Regions from separate parts of the Arthrobacter sp. 10N43 genome, predicted to be linked through region 1. Evidence: predicted binding sites of a transcription regulator. Region 1 holds the regulator's gene; each other region holds the start of a gene.
What was found. The regulator HrcA, encoded in region 1, represses chaperone genes, less so after heat shock. The targets are predictions, from matches to a motif close to TTNGCACTCGNNNNNNNCGAGTGCNAA.

Region 1 (4,566 bases):
AACCCTGTCACCCGAGCCCTGCGCGTGATGATGTCCCAGAAGCCCCTGGACCCGGACTTCTTTACACCGTGGCAGAACCCGAAAAAGCTGGCGACGTCGATCTCCGGCAAGAACGTCATCACGGTGGATGTCTCCGCGGATGCCTTCAACAGCAACGTGGATGCCGCCATGGCCGAGCGCGCCATCCAGCAGCTCGTCTACACCGCGACGGCTGCCGCGGCCAGCGCGGGCCTGATCGATTCCGGCCAGCAGGTCCAGGTGGTTGTGCTGGTTGATGGTCATACGGACTACGTCGCCTTCAACCACGTCCGGCTGGGCGCGCCGACGTCCCGCAGCGCCGGGATGGTGGCTCCCGTGTGGATCATTGATCCGCAGGAAGGCACGTCCGTGGCCGACGGTTCTGTCAAGATCACCGGCCGGAGCACCGTGCAGGGCGGGAAACTCCGCTGGCAGATCCTCAAGGTCGACGGCGATAACGCCAAGACCGCCTACCTCAACGGCAGCGCGACGGCGTCAGCGGATTCCATCCAGTCCGGGTTGTTCACCCTGTCCGTGAACCTTGGCCCGGGCCGCTACGAGGTCCACGTGTCCCAGGTGGATTCGTCGGACAGCGCCAAGGAAGTATTCCAGGACACTCGCGGTTTCGAAGTCAAATAGGCTTCAAATAGGCTTCGCGGTCAACCAGCCACTCTCAACCAGCCACTGCGACACGGCCTGCGGCAGGTCAGCTGGGCTATCCAGGCAGGCCGATTACCAGCGGCCGAGGATGTCGTTGGCCAGCACGGTCGCGGCGGGCCCGGCGGTGGACGAGCGCAGCACGTGGTTCCCTAGGAGGGCCGTTACGGCCCCGGCGTCGCACAACCGGGTCACTTCCCGCGGACTGATGCCGCCTTCCGGGCCCACGATCAACAGCACTTCGCGGGATCCGGCGTCGCCGGCCGGCGCGGTTTCCAGCCAGGATTCGAGGACGTTCCGCAAGGGGCGGACGGCGTCTTCGTGCAGAATGACGGCCAGGTCCGCGGCCGCAACGGCAGTTTGCAGCCCGGTGCTGTCGACTGCCGCCCTGACCTCGGGAATCCAGGCCCGGCGCGCCTGCTTGGCCGCCGCCGTCACCACCGACTGCCACTTGGCGTGCGCCTTCGCGGCCCGTTCGGCCTTCCACCGCACAATGGACCGCTCAGCCTGCCAGGGAACGACGGCGTCGATGCCCAGCTCGGTGGCCGTTTCGGCTGCCAGCTCGTCGCGGTCGCCCTTGGCGAGGGCCTGGACCAGCACCAGTTGGATCCCGGGCCGCGGCTCGTCGGCGACATCCACGCACTCGACGGTCAGCTCGGCCGGCGCGACGGCGGTCACCGTGCCGGTCAGGCGCTTGCCGGCGCCGTCGGCGATGTCGACGGTCTCGCCGACGGCGATCCGCTTGACCGTGACAGCATGGCGGGCCTCAGGGCCGTCAAGGACGAAGGCGGAGCCGGGGACCTGCTGGTCCAGGGTGCCTGGGGCGGTGAAGAAGACCGGGTTACTCACCGCTACAGGTTACCGAGCCGGTCCCGGAGTTTGGCGAAGACGCCGCCGCTGGCCGCGAGCTTTCCCGCAGTGAAGTGTTCGCCGCGCAGCTTTGCCAGCTGGCGGAGCAGGTCCTCCTGGGCCGCGTCCAGCTTGCCCGGCGTTTCCACCTGCAGGTGGACTTTCAGGTCGCCGCGCCCATGGCCGCGCAGGTGGGTGACACCAAGGCCGCGCAGGGTGATGATCTCGCCCGACTGTGTACCGGCCTTGACGTCGATCTCCTGCTGCCCATCGAAGGTGTCGAGGGAAATTTCCGTGCCGAGGGCGGCGGCCGTCATGGGGATGTTGAGGCTCGCGTGCAGATCGTCGCCGTCGCGGACGTAGGTGGCGTCGTTGTTGACCCGGATCTCCACGTACAGGTCCCCGGACGGGCCGCCGGCCGGCCCGGCCTCACCCTGGCCGGAGAGCTGGATGCGCGTGCCGGTGCCGACGCCAGCCGGGACCTTCACGGTCAGCGAGCGGCGGCTGCGGATCCGGCCCTGGCCGCTGCATTCGTTGCAGGGGTCCTTGATGACGGTGCCGAAGCCCTCGCAGGACCCGCAGGGTGCCGACGTCATGACCTGGCCGAGGATGGAGCGCACGGCGCGCTGGACCTGGCCGCTGCCGCCACAGATGTCGCAGCGCACGGGGTGGGTACCCTCGCGGCAGCAGGATCCGTCGCAGGTGGGGCAGACCACGGCCGTGTCGACTTCGAGCTTCTTGTTGACGCCGAACACCGCGTCGCGGAGGTCGATCCGGACGCTGATCAGCGCGTCCTGGCCGCGGCGGACCCGGGATGCCGGGCCGCCCTGGCCGCCACCGGCGCCGAAGAAGGTCTCGAAGATGTCCTGGAAGGCGAAGCCCTGGCCCGAGTAGCTGCCGCCCCCGAAGCCGTTGTCGGTGCCGTTCTCATTGCCGGTGGTGTCATAGACCCGGCGCTTCTGCGGATCGGAGAGGACTTCATAGGCATGGGTGACGGCCTTGAACCGGTCTGAGGCGTCTTCTCCCGGGTTCACGTCGGGGTGCAGGGTCCGGGCCAGTTTCCGGTAGGCCTTCTTGATCTCCTCCCCCGTTGCGTCGCGGGAGACTCCAAGAACGTCATAGTGGCTGCTCAAAGTGTGTATCTCTTCCTTTTCGTACTGCCGGTGGGGCAAGAAGTCGTGCTGGGTCCGGGCCGGTCAGGGCCCCAGGATCCTCGAAAGGTAGCGGGCCACCGCGCGCACGGCGGCCATGGTGGTGGGATAGTCCATCCGGGTGGGTCCAAGGACACCGACCTTGGCCGTGGCGTCCGGGCCGTAGGCCGTGGCCACGACGGAGGCCTCGGCCAGACCGTCGTAGGGGTTTTCCCGGCCGATGCTGACGGTCACGCCGCGTGGGTCTTCGGCCATTTCGCTGAGCAGGCGGAGCATGACCACCTGCTCCTCGAGCGCCTCCAGGACCGGGCCGATGCTCAGCGGGAAGTCCACGTTGGAGCGTGCGAGGTTGGCCGTGCCGGCCATGACCATCCGCTCCTCGCGGCTGCTCGTGGCCAGCGCCTCGAGGCCGCGGGCAAGGGCCTGGGCTGCTCCCCGGCGCGCCGGCGGGCCGCTGGCAACCACTGTGGGCAGAAGCTGGGGCAGCAGGCTCAGCGGCGTTCCGGAGAGGCTCGTCAAGAAACTTGTACGCAGGTCGGCGAGGGCGTCGTCGGGAATGTCCTGCCCGACGTCGATGACGCGCTGCTCCACCTTGCCGGTGTCCGCGATGAGGACGATCAGCACCTTGCGGGGTGCCAGCAGCACGAACTCAATGTGCCGCACCCTGGCGCGGCTGAGCAGCGGATACTGCACGACGGCGACCTGGTTGGTCAGGTGGGACAGGAGCCGCACGGTCCGGTCAAGGATGTCGTCGAGGTCCTCGGATCCTTCCAGCAACGCCTGGATGGCCCGGCGCTCGGCCGGGGACAGCGGCTTCACCGCTGAGATCTGGTCGACGAAGAGCCGGTAGCCCTTGTCGGTGGGGATCCGGCCCGCGCTCGTGTGCGGTGCAGTGATCAGGCCTTCGTCTTCCAGCGCCGCCATGTCATTGCGGATCGTGGCGCTGGACACGCCGAGATGGTGGCGTTCAACGAGCGCTTTGGAACCAACGGGCTCACGCGAATGGACGTAGTCCTCCACGATGGCGCGCAGCACTTCGAGTTTGCGCGGTTCGCTCACGCTCCACCTCCAATCGACTGTCCCGCAGTCGGTGCCGCCCGCGTTGTACGGTCCGCGTCCAGAACTGGTGCGCGTGGTCCGCAACGGAACAAGTGTTAGCACTCGACATGCCTAAGTGCTAACCAGTCTAATATGACTCGCCGCGTTGTTAGCATTGGATTCGCTCCAGGCGTGGCCTGCGGGATCGCGTTTCCCGTCACATCGGGCGCCGGGACCGTAGCCGCTTCCGCCTGCGCCGCGCCCCTGTGGTCCGGTGCAGGCCACGGAGAGTTCCACTGACCGCCGTACATTCCGAGTGCAAAGTAAGCGTGTAGAGATGTCGTACCAGAACTGGGGACCCCAGGACCTGTCCGCCCCCGCCAAGACCGCGTTGCCGGAGGTCCCGGTGGAACGCGGGATGGTCCTCGAGGAGGTCCAGTCCGGCTGGGTGGGTGCCGTGACCCGGGTGGAGAAGTCCGGCGGCATGCACGTGGTGGCGCTGGAGGACCGTCGAGGCAAGTCCCGCTCCTTCCGTTTAGGCTTTGGCTTCCTGTTGGAGGGGCAGCCGATCCGGCTGATGCCTCCGGCTCCCAGGAAAGCGGCGCCGGCCGCCGGTGCCGGCCGCACGGCGTCGGGCTCGGTCCGGGTGGCCGGGCAACGCGCCCAGGTGGCCAAGGCCAGCCGCATCTGGGTGGAAGGCAAGCACGACGCCGAGCTGGTGGAGAAGGTCTGGGGTGATGACCTCCGGGTGGAGGGCATCGTGGTTGAACCCCTGCACGGCATTGATGATCTCGCGGCCGCCGTGGCGGACTTCGGTCCCGGCCCGGGGCGCCGCCTGGGCGTGCTCGTTGAC
Region 2 (4,566 bases), on a different contig from region 1:
CGCCGGCGGTTTCGGGTCCTGATTCCACCAGGGACATAGGTTCCCTGCAATGGACGGCGGCCGGGGCGGGCCGGGTGACGTCGCCGTTCATGCCTGCCCTGCCCAGGATGGCAGCGGCGAAGGTTGCCGTGGTTGCCAGAACCCGGGAGCCACTGCATCTGGTGCAGGTGACGGCGAGGGCAAGGGTTTCCTCTCGGGAGTCCAGGACCGTGACAGGGCCGGCAACGAGATGCCGGTCGGTGCGGCAATTGCTGCACCACGGCTGGCGCCCTCTGGGCTGGTGGGCGCTCCGCGGACGGTATGTTCCGGACGTAACGGTCACCGGGCTCAGACCAGCCCGGGGTAGCTGGACACGATGTAGTCTGCGGCCGCGGGGCCCTTCATGCGAAGGTGCGCGTGTCCAGGCCGGATCTTTTTCTCTTTCATGGCCGCCCAGAAGGCGTCTTCGGGCCGGGGCACCGTCTGGGACAGGAAACACCAACTGGTGTAGAGGCCGTAGAGACAGTCTTGTCCGAGGACGGAATCGGATTGGTCATCCAGGGTGGTGGCTTCTTGGAGGAACTGGTCGTACTGCGAATCTGCCATGGTTGGCTCATTTCCGCTGGGTGCGTTTTTGTGCCGCCGAGGGCTACAGCAGCTGATACTCGAACGCCATGCACGGGGCGTCAAGCGGGGTCCCGGATGCTGCAGCACTGCCGCTCCGGGGATGAACTGTTGAGGGGCTTGGATCCTGACGCGCCGCCGTTGCCGGGGCCCTGCCACGATCCGGAAGTCGCGCCGCTACTAAATCCGGGGCGCTTTTCGGGAGTTTTTCGGGGTGTGGGCGGTGTGGGCCGTCATGGGGATCTCCTGGGCTTAGCGTGAGGGGCCGGAAGGGCCGTGTGCACCAGGGTCCCGCTTCTGAAACTGGTGATAACAACGTCTCTACAATGTAGACTCTAGGCGTAGACTACAAAATAAGCAAGCCTGCTTACCGACTCCCTGATAACGGCCTCTCCGGTGGGACTGACCGACACCGCGGCCGGAACGGAACCCATGTCCCCCGCAGAAAAGACCGCCCCTGCCTCGGGCCCCGCCAAGAAGAAGCGACTCAGCCGGGAGATTGTGCTGTCCGCGGCCCTGGCCCTGGTAGACGCCGAAGGACTCGACGCCCTCACCATGCGCCGGCTCGGGCAGGAACTCGGCCGGGATCCCATGGGCCTCTACCGCTACGCCGAAAACCGCGCGCCACTGCTGGACGGCGTTTCTGAGCTCGTGCTGAACGAACTGGTCATCCTGCCCAGTGACCCGGACTGGCAGGCCCAGCTCCGGCGCATCGCCCACGATCTGCGCGACCTTGCGCTCCGGCACCCCAACGTCGTACCCCTGCTCGTGACCCGCCCCCTGTCAACACCCCTGGGCCTTCGCCCACTGGGCACGCTGCGGCCGCTGGAGCAAATCCTGTCCCTGCTGATCGACGCCGGGTTCGCCCCGGCCGATGCCCTCCATGTCTACCGCGCCTACTACGGATACCTGTACGGGCATATCCTCAACGAACTGCAGGAATTCATCGTGGACCCGGAGGAAAACGAAGCCCTCCTCCGCCTGGGCCTGCGCCGGCTGCCGGCCAAGGACTTCCCCCGCCTCCGCGCCCTCGCCCCGGTCCTCGCCGACTACGACGGAATGGCCGAACTCGACGAAGGCATCACCATCCTGCTCACCGGCCTCGCCACCCGGCTCTCCCCCACGGCGTGATCAGCACCCTTTTCGAAAGGAGTCACCGATGATTCTCCTCTTCGGCCTCAACACGGTCCTGAAAGACCTGCCCGGACGGACCGCAACCTGCCAATACTGCGGCCAGCTGGTCCACCACCACCTGCAGGAACGCGCCACCAAGTTCACGCTCTTCTTCATCCCCGTCTTGACCACGTCCAGGACCTACCGGATCGCCTGCTCGCACTGCGGCCAGAGCACGGCCATCCAGTCCCGTCAGAGAAAGGCCCTGGCCTGGTAAAGCAGACGGACGCCCACCCGACCATGTGCCGGTAAACCCACACCCGGGCGCGCGGCACCGTGCCCTGGCCGCTCTCCCCTGCGGCCTAGTCGCGGCCCAACTGCGTGCTTGACGCACCAGCGCAGCCGGACCCCCCGTTCCGCCCGTGCGGTCAACTTACAATCAGCCGGCCCCGGGCATCCGGGGGCGCCGCCCCGATGTTCGCATGCACCGACCCGGCGGAACTCCAGCCCGCGCACGAAGACCACAGCCCCTCTGTGCCGCAAGACGCGGCTGGGCGTGCACGGCGACAACTTTCGATACGGGGTGCGGTATGCAGGATGTCCTCCGGCGCAGAGGGGAGGCAGTCCTCGACGCCCCTCGCCCCCGGCCCACGTCCCGGACGACTGTCTGCTTCTGGTCACAGCGGGCCGCCTGGTTCAGCGCAGCCTTGGCGATGCACCCTCACCGCTGCGCCTCAGCCGGGCCGCAGTCATAGCCCTCAAGCCCTGTTAACGCGCCCCCCAAACCTGGAACAACTCGAGAGTAGTGATCCACGTTCAAAGCCAGACCCTCGACCGGGCCCCGGCCCCGCTGGATCAGGAGGCCTGGCCGCGAGGAACCGAAACGCCCGTGACCGCCGCCTGCTCAACGTTAAGTAACCGACGCGGGGAAGCGAAGTAACCGACGCGGGAAGCGGCTGTCGATCCGGTTGAGGTGAGGGCCTCTTACAGTGACGGCATCCTGGAAATCCGTGTCCCATCGTCCGGACCTGGACGCGTCCGGGCCTAGACGCGGACCCCTCGTCCGCGGCGGCCTGCACCGCCGTTCGTTCCCGCAGTCCCTGGGCTGGCGGCACTGGCCGAAGTGCTCTTCGCCCGGTGCTCCCGCGCCCGGGCCGCTGCGAGTTCGCTTTCGAGGCGCCTGTTGGCCGCTTCAAGTTCAAGGACGAGGCGGATGCCGGCCAGGTTCAGGCCGTCATCGAGCAGGGCGCCGATCCTGCGCAGGATCGCCAGGTCCTGCTCGCTGTACCGGCGTGTTCCGCCGACCGTCCGGCCCGGTTCCAGCAGGCCCCGGCGCTCATACAGCCGCAGGTTCTGCTGCCCGGTCCCGACCAGCTCCGCCGCCACGGAAATGGCATAAACCGCCGCGCTTCTCCCCGGGTTCCGCTCCATCCCGGCCTCCTCAAAAAACCCAAAAAACGTCTTGCACCAGTTTCGCACCGGTGCTATAAAAAATCTATACCAGCCACGACACATAAGTGGCTGGGTGGAATGAGAAGAAAATCGACTGCAAGGAGTGAGAAGACCATGCTGATGCGTACCGACCCGTTCCGCGAGCTTGACCGGCTCGCCCAGCAGGTCCTCGGCACCACGGCGCGGCCCGCGGCCATGCCCATGGACGCATGGCAGGAGGGCGAAGATTTCGTCGTCGCTTTCGACCTGCCCGGAGTCGCCGCGGACTCGGTGGACATCGACGTCGAACGCAACGTCCTCACGGTCAGGGCCGAGCGCAAGGACCCGAAAGGTGAAGACACCGAGTTGATCGCCGCCGAACGTCCCCGGGGTGTCTTCAGCCGCCAGCTCATCCTCGGCGACGCCCTGGACACCGACGCGGTGAAGGCCAGCTACGACGCCGGGGTCCTGACGCTGCGGATCCCCGTAGCCGAGAAGGCCAAGCCGCGCCGCATCGAGATCACCTCCCAGAAGAACGAGCCACAGGCAATCAACGCCGCCTGATCCACCCCTGGGAAGGACAGGCCCGCAGGACCGGGAGCAGCGGGACCGGCCACCAGTAAGTAAAGGGCGATGCAGAGCAGCCACGCCACCGCGCCAGTTGCGCAGCGAAAAGCGGCCCCCGACGGTGCCTCCCGCATGGTGGTCCCCTGTCTCCGGGCCGAGGACCACCCGCACACCCCCGCCCCCGCGACCCGCCGGGGCGCCGGGGCGCCGGGGTGGACCGGAACAAGCCGAGCAGACGGGAGTCGGACCATGAAGGGACGCAGCCCCGATCCCTACGAGGTTCTCCATCTGGGCCGTGCGGCGACGGCCCGCGAGGTTGGCCGCGCGTACCGGGCCTTGGTGCGGGCCCGTCATCCCGACACCCGTCCCGCGGGCGCCGTTCCCGCCGGCCCTGACTCCACAGCACAAGAGCGGCAGGAGCTGCAGGAGATCATGGATGCCTACGCCGTCCTCGGCGACCCGGCTAAGCGGGCGGCCTACGACCGGCACCGGCCGACGACGCCGCAGCCGGCGCTGCGGGATCCCGCGCCGCCGGCACGGGAGCCGGGACTGTCCGGCCCTGAGCTGATCATCGGTCCGCTGCGGTGGGAATGCCCCATTACACCGGGCACTCCGGCCCCGGGACGGCAGGTCCTGTGGTGGATCCGGTTCTGACCAGGACCCGGACGCCGCTGACTACACGAATGGAGAAGGAAAGCGCCATGAGTGCCTGGCACCCGTACGATGCCCAGCTGATGCCGGCGTTCTATGAACGCTTCGAACAACGCTGGGGCAAGGGCACGGCCCCGTTCCTGGACCCCGAAGTCCACGAACAGCCTTTGCCCCGGGCCCAATGGATCAATCCGGACACCG
Region 3 (4,566 bases), on a different contig from region 1:
GCCCGCCGGGGTCCTGTCCGGCGGTGAGAAGACCCGCCTGGCGCTGGCCACCATTGTGGCCTCGAGCGCGAACGTGCTGCTCCTGGACGAGCCCACCAACAACCTCGACCCCGCCAGCCGCGCCGAAATCCTCGGCGCCCTGAGCAACTACACCGGCGCCGTCGTCCTGGTCAGCCACGATGAAGGTGCCGTCGAGGCGCTGAACCCGGAGCGCGTCGTGCTGCTGCCCGATGGCATCGAGGACCACTGGAACGAAGATTACCTGGACCTGATCACGCTGGCGTAACCAATCCAACTGACTCGCACTTGAGGCCGTTTTCAGTGCTCAAAACGGCCCCTGCTGCGAGTCAGTTGGGTTAGCGGACCCGCATCTCTTCCGCGTCCGTGATCCGGTGCAGGTCTTCGTAGCCGATGGAGAACATCGAATTGTGGTCGCCTGCGCCTGCCCAGAGCACCGGGTGGGCTGCCAGTGACGCGTCCAGCAGAGTCCGGATTTTCTCCGGATGGCCAACCGGGGCCACGCCGCCCACGTCCTGGCCGGTGTGTTCCAGGACGAATTCGGGGGAGGCCCGGCGGATTCTCCCGCCGCCCAGTTGCTCAGCGACCTTGTGGACGTCTACTTTGGCCGCGCCGCTGGCCAGGATGAGCAGCGGCGTGCCCTCGTGGTCGAAGATGAGGCTGTTGGTGATCGCGGCGACGTCGCAGCCCAGCGTGGCGGCCGCCGCGGCAGCCGTCGGTACTTTCGAATCGAACACCGTCACGGTGTCCGCGACGCCCAGTGAGGTGAGGGCGCGCTTGACGTTCGCCACAGACCCGGGCAAGGAATCAGTGCTCACTGCTCAGAACCCCTGGGCGTCGAGGATGGCGTCTTCCTCTTCTTCCGCGGTCGCGTTCTTGCGCTTGCGGGGAGCGGGACGGCGCCGCACGGCCGGGCCGCTGGAGTGCAGGAACACGCCCTCTGCGGCGTCAGCCTCGGCGTCCTCCGCATCGATCGCGGCGTTCCTGGCCTGCTGCCGGGCCGCATAACCGAACCCGACGAACATCAGGATGCCGAATGCGAACCACTGCAGCGAATAGGAAAGATGCGTGCCTTCGTCAGTGGAGGGTTTGGGGAACGGGAACGGCATGTCCAGGACCGACGGTGACTCTGAGGCCAGCTGGCCGTAGGCTCCCGTGAGCAGCGGATAGCCCAGCTGGGTGGAATAAGTGGCGAGGTCGATCGAGGCCAGCTGCCCCTCCGGGGCGCCGCGCTGCAGCTCGGGTTCGGCCGGCTTGAGCCGGGCGACGACTGTGACCGGGCCCTGCGGCGGCGCAGGAACCGAGTCCGGCCGGCCTGGGGTGTTGTTGCCGATGGGCAGCCAGCCGCGGTCAACCACGACGGTTTCGCCGGATTCGAGCTTGAACGGAACCACCACCTCATAGCCGGGCTGGCCGTTGAGCGGGCGGTTGCGGACGATGCGCTGGCCGGCGACGTCGTAGCTGCCTTTGAGCTCCACCTGGGTCCACTCGCGCTCCGGATTCAGCCGGCTGAACTGGTCGCGGACATCGGCGAACGGCACGGGCGTTGCAGAGTAGTTGGAAACCACCCTGTTGATTTCGGCCAGCGTCTCGGCGCGCCGGTCCATCTGCCACCGGCCCAGTCCGACGCAGCCCGCGGCGAAGATCGCGGCCAGCAACAAATACCCCAGCCATTTACTGGAGAAGAGAAAGCGGTACATTCAGCCGATCCTGCCTGACGGGTCGAGGGGGACTGCGTCTTGGTCGATGGGGGCGGCGTCCTCAGCGAAGGCCACCGTCTCCTTCCATAGCCCGCGCGTCTGGAGGTAGTCCTCAAGCCAGGCACGGTGCTCACCACATGCCAGCCAGATCTTGCGCCGCTCCGGGGTGTGGATCTTGGGGTTGTTCCACAGCAGCTGCCACTCCGCCGCCGTGCGGCAGGCCTTCCGGGAGCAGACGGTGCCGGGGCCTGCGGGGGTGTCCCCGCCGCCCCCGGCCAGGTCAAAGAGGTTCATGAAGCTGCCCGTCCGTGGTCGTCGTCGTCGTTTTCATCATCGATCAGCTCGCCTTGCAGCAGCGTCCCCGAGGCGTCATCGCCGGCGTAGGGTTCGGCCGGCCCGGCGGGAGCCGGCGCATCCAGCTCTGCGAGCGGAGCGTAGTCCAGGAGGGAGTCACTGTGGATTTCCGCTTTGTCGCTGCCGTTGGCGATCACCACGGCCACCCACGGCAGGAAGACGGCCCCCAGCACCGGAATGAGCCTGAACCAGCCATCCACGGCAAATATCAGGATGAGGCAGACCATGCGGATGCCCATGGCGACGGCGTACTTGACCATCCGCTGGTGCATCTCGTCCGAATGCGCAGCAGCGGCGTCTGTGATGCTGTGCACCTCGGTACCGCCGGACTCGGCGTCCGGCCTCCCGGGCACAGGGGCACCGGGTCGGTTTTTGAGTGTCACGGCTGTCAGATCACGCTCCCAAGGCTTACTCCAATTCTCTCACCATCGGCGGAGCCGCCCAAACGCATGCGAACCGGGCGCTAAGATCGGAGGCAGGAAAAATCCAGCCCCCAGCGCGGCCTCCCTGCCGCAGAATCCCGGAGCCCCATATGTCTGAAACACCCACCACCGGCCGCAGCGTTCTGATCACCGGCGGAAACCGGGGGATCGGCCTGGCCATTGCCGAGTCCTTCCTGGCCAACGGCGACAAGGTGGCGGTGACCTTCCGCAGCGAGTCTTCACTGCCCGAGGGCATCCTCGGCGTCAAGGCGGACGTCACAGACGAGGCTTCGGTGGACGCCGCGTTCGCGGAAGTCGAAGCCGCCCACGGTCCCGTCGAAGTACTCGTCGCCAACGCCGGCATCACGAAGGACACCCTGCTGATGCGGATGAGCGAGGACGACTTCACCTCGGTGATCGACACCAACCTCACGGGCGCCTTCCGGGTCATCAAGCGCGCGTCCAAGGGCATGATCCGTGCCCGCAAGGGCCGCGTGGTGCTGATCTCCTCTGTCTCCGGCCTGTACGGCGCGCCGGGCCAGATCAACTACTCGGCCTCCAAGGCGGGCCTGGTGGGCATCGCCCGTTCGCTCACCCGCGAGCTCGGCGGCCGCGGGATCACCGCGAACGTGGTCGCGCCCGGCTTCATCAACACAGACATGACGGCCGAGCTGCCCGAGGCCACGCAGAAGGACTACCTGACCAAGGTCCCGGCCGGCCGCTTCGCCGAGGCCTCCGAGGTCGCCAACGTGGTTCGCTGGGTCGCCAGCGACGAGGCGTCCTACATCTCCGGTGCGGTCATCCCGGTCGACGGCGGCCTGGGAATGGGCCACTAGCTCCGAATACAGCGGACGACGGCGGTATCCGCCGTCGTCCGCTGTCCTCTTTGCCGTCCTCTTCGCTGGGCCTTTTTGCCCTTGGCACCGGGACTCCGGGAGCGTCTAATGGGCTCACAGCCCCAGCCCATGCCATGGCAGGGGCGTGGACGCAGGAGGAAAATCATGAGTGATCTCAGCAAGTGGACGCCCTCGGACATGCTGGAACCGGTCCGCCGCTTCCTCGATGGTGATCTGTCCATAGCGCCCGGGATCAAAATCGAACAGTTCCAGGAGGGCAGCACGCTGGTGGTCCGGGCGGAGGTGCCCGGGATCGACCCCGACCAGGACGTTGACGTCTCGGTCAGCGAGGGCATGCTGCACATCGCGGTGCAGCGGGAGGAAAAGTCCGAGCACAAGAGCAAGGCCGGTTACCGTTCCGAGTTCCGCTACGGCCGGTCCGTCCGCAGCATTGCGCTGCCGCAAGGGGCCAAGGAAGAAGACATCACGGCCACGTACAAGGACGGCGTGCTGGAGGTCCGTGCACCGGCTCCCGAGGTAGTCACAGGGGAAACGACGACGAAGATCAGGATCGACCGCAGCTGACCCTGCCATCAGCGGGTTCCGGTCGCCTCGGGAACTACGCTGTCTGGGCTTCTTTGTGGACGCTCAACAACTGTAAAGGCACGATCCGCTGGCATGATGGATTGCAGACCCACAGTGTTTGGACGTTTGGAACAAAAGGAGCTCGTATGGGACTGCTGGACAACAAGACTGCGATCGTGACCGGTTCGTCGCGCGGAATCGGCGCAGACATCGCCAAGATCCTCGCCGGCGAAGGCGCGGCCGTCGTCGTGAACTACCGCCAGAAGGCGCCGCGCGCCAACAAGGTCGTCGCGGAGATCGAAGCCGACGGCGGCCGTGCGGCTGCCGTCGGGGCGGACCTCACCACCCAGGAAGGCGTCCAGGCCCTCGCCAGCGCCGCCATGGAGAACTTCGGCTCGCTCGACCTGCTGGTCCTCAACGCCTCCGGCGGCATGGAGACCGGAATGGAGGAGGGCTACGCGCTGAAGCTGAACCGTGACGCCCAGGTGAACATGCTCAACGCCGCCGTGGCGCTCATGCCTGAAGGCTCCCGCGTGGTCTTCGTGACCAGCCACCAGGCCCACTTCATCGGCACGGTTCCCACCATGCCCGAGTACGAGCCCGTCGCCCGCAGCAAGCGTGCCGGCGAGGACGCGCTGCGTGAACTCGTGC
Region 4 (4,566 bases), on a different contig from region 1:
GCGCCGGCACCCGGCCGAATGACAACCCTGTCATTCGGCCGTAGCATGGGAATGGCTTTTTGCCGGATCCAACCAGCTTTTTCGGAATCAACCGGTTTTTCGGAATCAACCAGGGAGTGTGTCGTGGCCGAAACAGCGCAAGAGCACGGGATCGCGGGGGATTTTGCCGAAACCTTCGCTGCCAGCGCAGGCCTGGGCGAGGTATCCGCGGATTCTCCGCTGAGCGCCCGCGACCAGCAGATGCTGGCACTGGAGCGGCAGTGGTGGAAGTACGCCGGGGCCAAGGAACAGGCCATCCGTGAGCTGTTCGATCTTTCCGCCACGCACTACTACCAGATCCTCAATGCCCTCATCGATACCGAGGAAGCGCTGGCCCACGATCCCATGCTGGTCAAGAGATTGCGTAGACTACGTACATCACGCCAACGTGCCCGCACTGCTCGTCGTCTGGGAACAGATTCGTAAAGTAGCGTCACGCGCAGCCGGATGCGCAGCGTCCTGTTGCGCCGCTTCCGGCCTCGGGCACCCGTCTGAAATCAGCAAGGACGTCGTTTTACCATGACCAAATACGCTCGGGATGAATTTGACCGGGTCCCGGAGACCTCTGCCCGCCAGGGTGTCCACCGGGCCGTCGCAGAATCGCGCCGCCGGAGCCTGGCGCCCATCTTGGCGGCTGGCTGCGTAGCGCTGGCCATCGGCCTTGTGGCCTTCCTGATCCTGCCGAAGCTCGGATTCTCCGCAGGCCAGGCCTCGGCCGTCGGTGAGAACGCCACCGCCGCTCCGTCCGCCACGAGCCCGGCCAGCCCCAGCCCCTCGCCGACGAGCCCGGAACCCACCGCTACCGATCCGGCCTCCACAGATCCCGCGGCAGCGCCGTCGGCGACGCCCAGTATCCCCGCTGCCGGCGTGGACAAGACGCAGCCGGTGACGATTTACAACGGGACCGCCACGGCCGGCCTCGCCGGCAGGGTCGGCGGCACCGTCAGCTCCGACGGCTGGATCTTGGGCCAGACAGGAAACTGGGGCGGCGTCCCGCAGCAGACGTCGGTGATTTTCTACAGCGACGCCGAACAGAAGGGCAACGCGGAGGCGCTCGGAACGCTCCTGGGCATCGACACCCTCGTGGAGTCCACGGAGTTCAACCTGCCTCTCGTCGTGGTCCTCGGCCCCGGCTTCCAGTAGCCATTCCGGTTACGCCTCAATAACTATTAGGCCGTGGCCCTGCCCGCCGCCAACGTTCCTGGGGGACGCTGTGGGTACAGTATCTGCGGATTTCTCTTCGCAGTCCGCGGCGCACATTGAGGTGGGCCGCACGCAAGCTAGCTGAAAGTGTGGACACCATGGCACTGGGAACCGTCAAGTGGTTCAACGCCGAAAAGGGCTACGGCTTCATCACCGTGGACGGTTCCGAAAACGACGTCTTCGTGCACTGGTCCGCGATCGTCGGCGAGGGCTACCGCGCCCTGGATGAGGGCCAGCGGGTGGAGCTGGAAGTCGGCGAGGGCGAAAAAGGCCCGCAGGCCGAAAGCGTCCGGCCCGCCTAGTGGCACTGGCCGCGCTCAAAAACACCCCGCGGGACTCCTCAGCACGCCTGAAGGGAATACGCCCGAAGGGACCACTGCCGGTGGGCCGCGCCCTGGCGGTTGGAACAGCCATGGCACTGGCCCTGACGGGCTGCCTGGGACCTGCCGGCAGCGCCCGCCTGGCCAGCGCCGACGCGAGCGGTGACGGCACTTTGCGCATCGGCCTGATCCTGGACAGCACCGGGAGGCAGAACTTCCTGAATGCCCCGCAGCTCGCGGCGGCCAAGCTCGCCGTCAAGGAGATCAACGCTGCCGGCGGCCACAAGGGCAAACCGGTGGAGCTCCTGCCGGAAACCATCAGCGCGGACACCGCAGCCCAGGCCAAAGCGCTGGTCGCCGCGAAGGCCGACGTCGTGATCGGTCCCACCGACTCCAGCCGTGCCCCTGCCGCCATCGACGTGCTGGCCAACGCCAAGGTAGCGGTCATCTCGCCGGCCAACGCCGCCGGTGCGCTCAGCAACTACAAGAGCGGCGGCTACTATTTCCGCACCGCCGCGGCCGACATCGCCCAGGCGTCCGTCCTGGCCAAGCTCGCCAAGGACGGCGGCGCCAGGACCCTGGCAGTGGTGCACGAGGAAGGCGGCTACGGCAAAGACGTCGCCGCAGCCGTTGTCGGTGCGGCGAAACAGTCCGGAATGGAAGTCCTGGCCGACCCGGAGTTCACGCCCGGCCAGGCGCAGCAGGCTGCCGCCGCCGCGAAGGCCGTAAATCCCGACGCCGTGGTCCTGGTCTCCAGGGACGGCGCGCAGGGTGCCATCGCCGAACTGAACAATGCCGGCCTTGCCGGCAAGAAACTGGTGCTCAGCGACGGGGCGGTCAGCCGGTACGGCACCGGACTGGGAGCGCGGGCCCTCGACGGCGCACGCGGAATCCTGCCCGGCGTGTTTCCCTCCGCCGCCTTCCAGAAGGACCTCGTTGCCGTTGATCCCGGGCTCAAGGACATGGTGTTCGCCGCCGAGACGTACGACGCCGTCATCCTGGCCGCCGTCGCTGCCGCCGCGGCACAGGACGACGCCGGAACCTCCATCGCGGCGTCCCTCGTCACGGTCTCCGGCGGGGCAGCGCAAGCCGCCCAGCAAGCCAGCCAGCCCGCGAGCAAGACGTGCACGAGCTACAAGGATTGCGTCGATGCCCTCCGGGCAGGCCAGCGCCCGGACTATGACGGCCAATCCGGCCGGATCAACTTTGATTCCCACGGCGACATCACCGAAGCGAACTACATGGTCTACACCTACGGCCAGGACAATCTGGCCACGATGACCGGAACGGAAGCCGCCAGCAGCAGCGGCGGCTGATCGCTCCTAGCGTATTGTGCCCGCGTGGCGGGCCGTTCGGGCCGGCCACTGCTTGCACTCTCCCCGGGGGAGTGCTAATTATTGAGTTAGCACTCCAGCGCACTGACTGCTAACACGACGCCCGGTCCGCCCGGCCGCGGAGTGGGGCAGCCGGTCCAGGAGCTAAAGGAACACCTTGCTGGGGTGAGATCCCGGACCCGGCGGCATACAGAGGCCGCAGGGCAGGGATCGTCCGTCGCGGGCACCACAGCGAAGGTTCATTCTTAACGACTGTCCCGAAAGGACTACTGCCGTTATGGCCAAGATCATTGCATTTGATGAAGAGGCACGCCGCGGTCTTGAGCGGGGCCTGAACATCCTCGCCGACGCCGTCAAGGTCACCCTCGGCCCGCGGGGACGCAACGTCGTCCTCGAAAAGAAGTGGGGCGCCCCCACGATCACCAACGATGGTGTTTCCATCGCCAAGGAGATCGAGCTGGACGATCCTTACGAGAAGATCGGCGCCGAGCTGGTCAAGGAAGTTGCCAAGAAGACGGACGACGTCGCAGGCGACGGCACCACCACGGCAACCGTGCTGGCACAGGCCCTCGTCAAGGAAGGCCTGCGCAACGTCGCGGCCGGCGCTGACCCGCTGTCCCTCAAGCGCGGCATCGAGAAGGCTGTTGAAGCCGTCACGGTCGAGCTCCTGGCCTCCGCCAAGGAAATCGAGACCAAGGAAGAGATCGCCGCCACCGCGTCCATCTCCGCCGGCGACAACGAGATCGGCGCCCTGATCGCCGAAGCCCTCGACAAGGTCGGCAAAGAAGGTGTCATCACCGTCGAGGAGTCCAACACCTTCGGCCTCGAGCTGGAGCTCACCGAAGGCATGCGCTTCGACAAGGGCTACATCTCCGCGTACTTCGTCACCGACGCCGAGCGCCAGGAAACGGTCCTTGAGGATCCGTACATCCTGATCGTCAACTCCAAGATCTCCAACGTTAAGGAACTGGTTGCTGTCCTGGAAAAGGTCATGCAGTCCAACAAGCCGCTGCTGATCATTGCCGAGGACATCGAGGGCGAGGCCCTGGCCACCCTGATCGTCAACAAGATCCGCGGCACCTTCAAGTCCGTTGCCGTCAAGGCTCCGGGCTTCGGCGACCGCCGCAAGGCCCAGCTGGCCGACATCGCCATCCTCACCGGTGGCCAGGTCATCTCCGAGGAAGTCGGCCTCAAGCTTGAGACCGCCGGACTCGAACTCCTCGGCAAGGCCCGCAAGGTTGTTGTCACCAAGGACGAGACCACCATCGTCGAGGGTGCAGGCGACGCCGACCAGATCGCCGGCCGCGTGTCCCAGATCCGCGCCGAAATCGAGAACTCGGATTCCGACTACGACCGCGAGAAGCTGCAGGAGCGCCTGGCCAAGCTGGCCGGCGGCGTTGCAGTCATCAAGGCCGGCGCGGCAACCGAGGTCGAGCTCAAGGAACGCAAGCACCGCATTGAGGACGCCGTCCGCAACGCAAAGGCTGCTGTCGAAGAGGGCATCGTCGCCGGCGGTGGCGTTGCCCTGATCCAGGCCGGCGCCAAGGCGTTTGCGAACCTGCAGCTCTCCGGCGACGAAGCAACGGGTGCGAACATCGTCCGCGTTGCCATCGACGCCCCGCTGAAGCAGATCGCCTTCAACGCCGGTCTCGAGCCCGGCGTCGTGGTGG

Region 2: the regulator HrcA is predicted to act here: its motif matches at 3,178-3,204, upstream of AC1DDO_RS14155 (Hsp20/alpha crystallin family protein).
Region 3: the regulator HrcA is predicted to act here: its motif matches at 3,412-3,438, upstream of AC1DDO_RS00075 (Hsp20/alpha crystallin family protein).
Region 4: the regulator HrcA is predicted to act here: its motif matches at 2,965-2,991, upstream of groL (chaperonin GroEL).

The regions. Positions count from the first base shown of each region.
Region 1 is NZ_JBFTIA010000002.1:222,309-226,874, forward strand. Features, by position in the region: gene AC1DDO_RS03670 (GerMN domain-containing protein) at 1-657, shown strand, start outside; gene AC1DDO_RS03675 (16S rRNA (uracil(1498)-N(3))-methyltransferase) at 751-1,524, opposite strand; gene dnaJ (molecular chaperone DnaJ) at 1,527-2,657, opposite strand; gene hrcA (heat-inducible transcriptional repressor HrcA) at 2,721-3,734, opposite strand; gene AC1DDO_RS03690 (DUF3097 domain-containing protein) at 4,051-4,566, shown strand, end outside.
Region 2 is NZ_JBFTIA010000006.1:54,100-58,665, forward strand. Features, by position in the region: gene AC1DDO_RS14135 (hypothetical protein) at 328-585, opposite strand; gene AC1DDO_RS14140 (TetR/AcrR family transcriptional regulator C-terminal domain-containing protein) at 1,036-1,734, shown strand; gene AC1DDO_RS14145 (zinc-ribbon domain-containing protein) at 1,763-1,993, shown strand; gene AC1DDO_RS14150 (MerR family transcriptional regulator) at 2,761-3,147, opposite strand; gene AC1DDO_RS14155 (Hsp20/alpha crystallin family protein) at 3,283-3,711, shown strand; gene AC1DDO_RS14160 (J domain-containing protein) at 3,964-4,368, shown strand; gene AC1DDO_RS14165 (hypothetical protein) at 4,416-4,566, shown strand, end outside.
Region 3 is NZ_JBFTIA010000001.1:13,886-18,451, reverse strand. Features, by position in the region: gene AC1DDO_RS00105 (ABC-F family ATP-binding cassette domain-containing protein) at 1-286, shown strand, start outside; gene AC1DDO_RS00100 (YbaK/EbsC family protein) at 357-836, opposite strand; gene AC1DDO_RS00095 (SURF1 family cytochrome oxidase biogenesis protein) at 840-1,718, opposite strand; gene AC1DDO_RS00090 (hypothetical protein) at 1,719-2,012, opposite strand; gene AC1DDO_RS00085 (DUF3099 domain-containing protein) at 2,009-2,455, opposite strand; gene AC1DDO_RS00080 (beta-ketoacyl-ACP reductase) at 2,605-3,330, shown strand; gene AC1DDO_RS00075 (Hsp20/alpha crystallin family protein) at 3,496-3,915, shown strand; gene AC1DDO_RS00070 (SDR family oxidoreductase) at 4,062-4,566, shown strand, end outside.
Region 4 is NZ_JBFTIA010000008.1:158,806-163,371, reverse strand. Features, by position in the region: gene AC1DDO_RS16350 (DUF3263 domain-containing protein) at 124-465, shown strand; gene AC1DDO_RS16345 (LytR C-terminal domain-containing protein) at 559-1,182, shown strand; gene AC1DDO_RS16340 (cold-shock protein) at 1,341-1,544, shown strand; gene AC1DDO_RS16335 (ABC transporter substrate-binding protein) at 1,655-2,878, shown strand; gene groL (chaperonin GroEL) at 3,174-4,566, shown strand, end outside.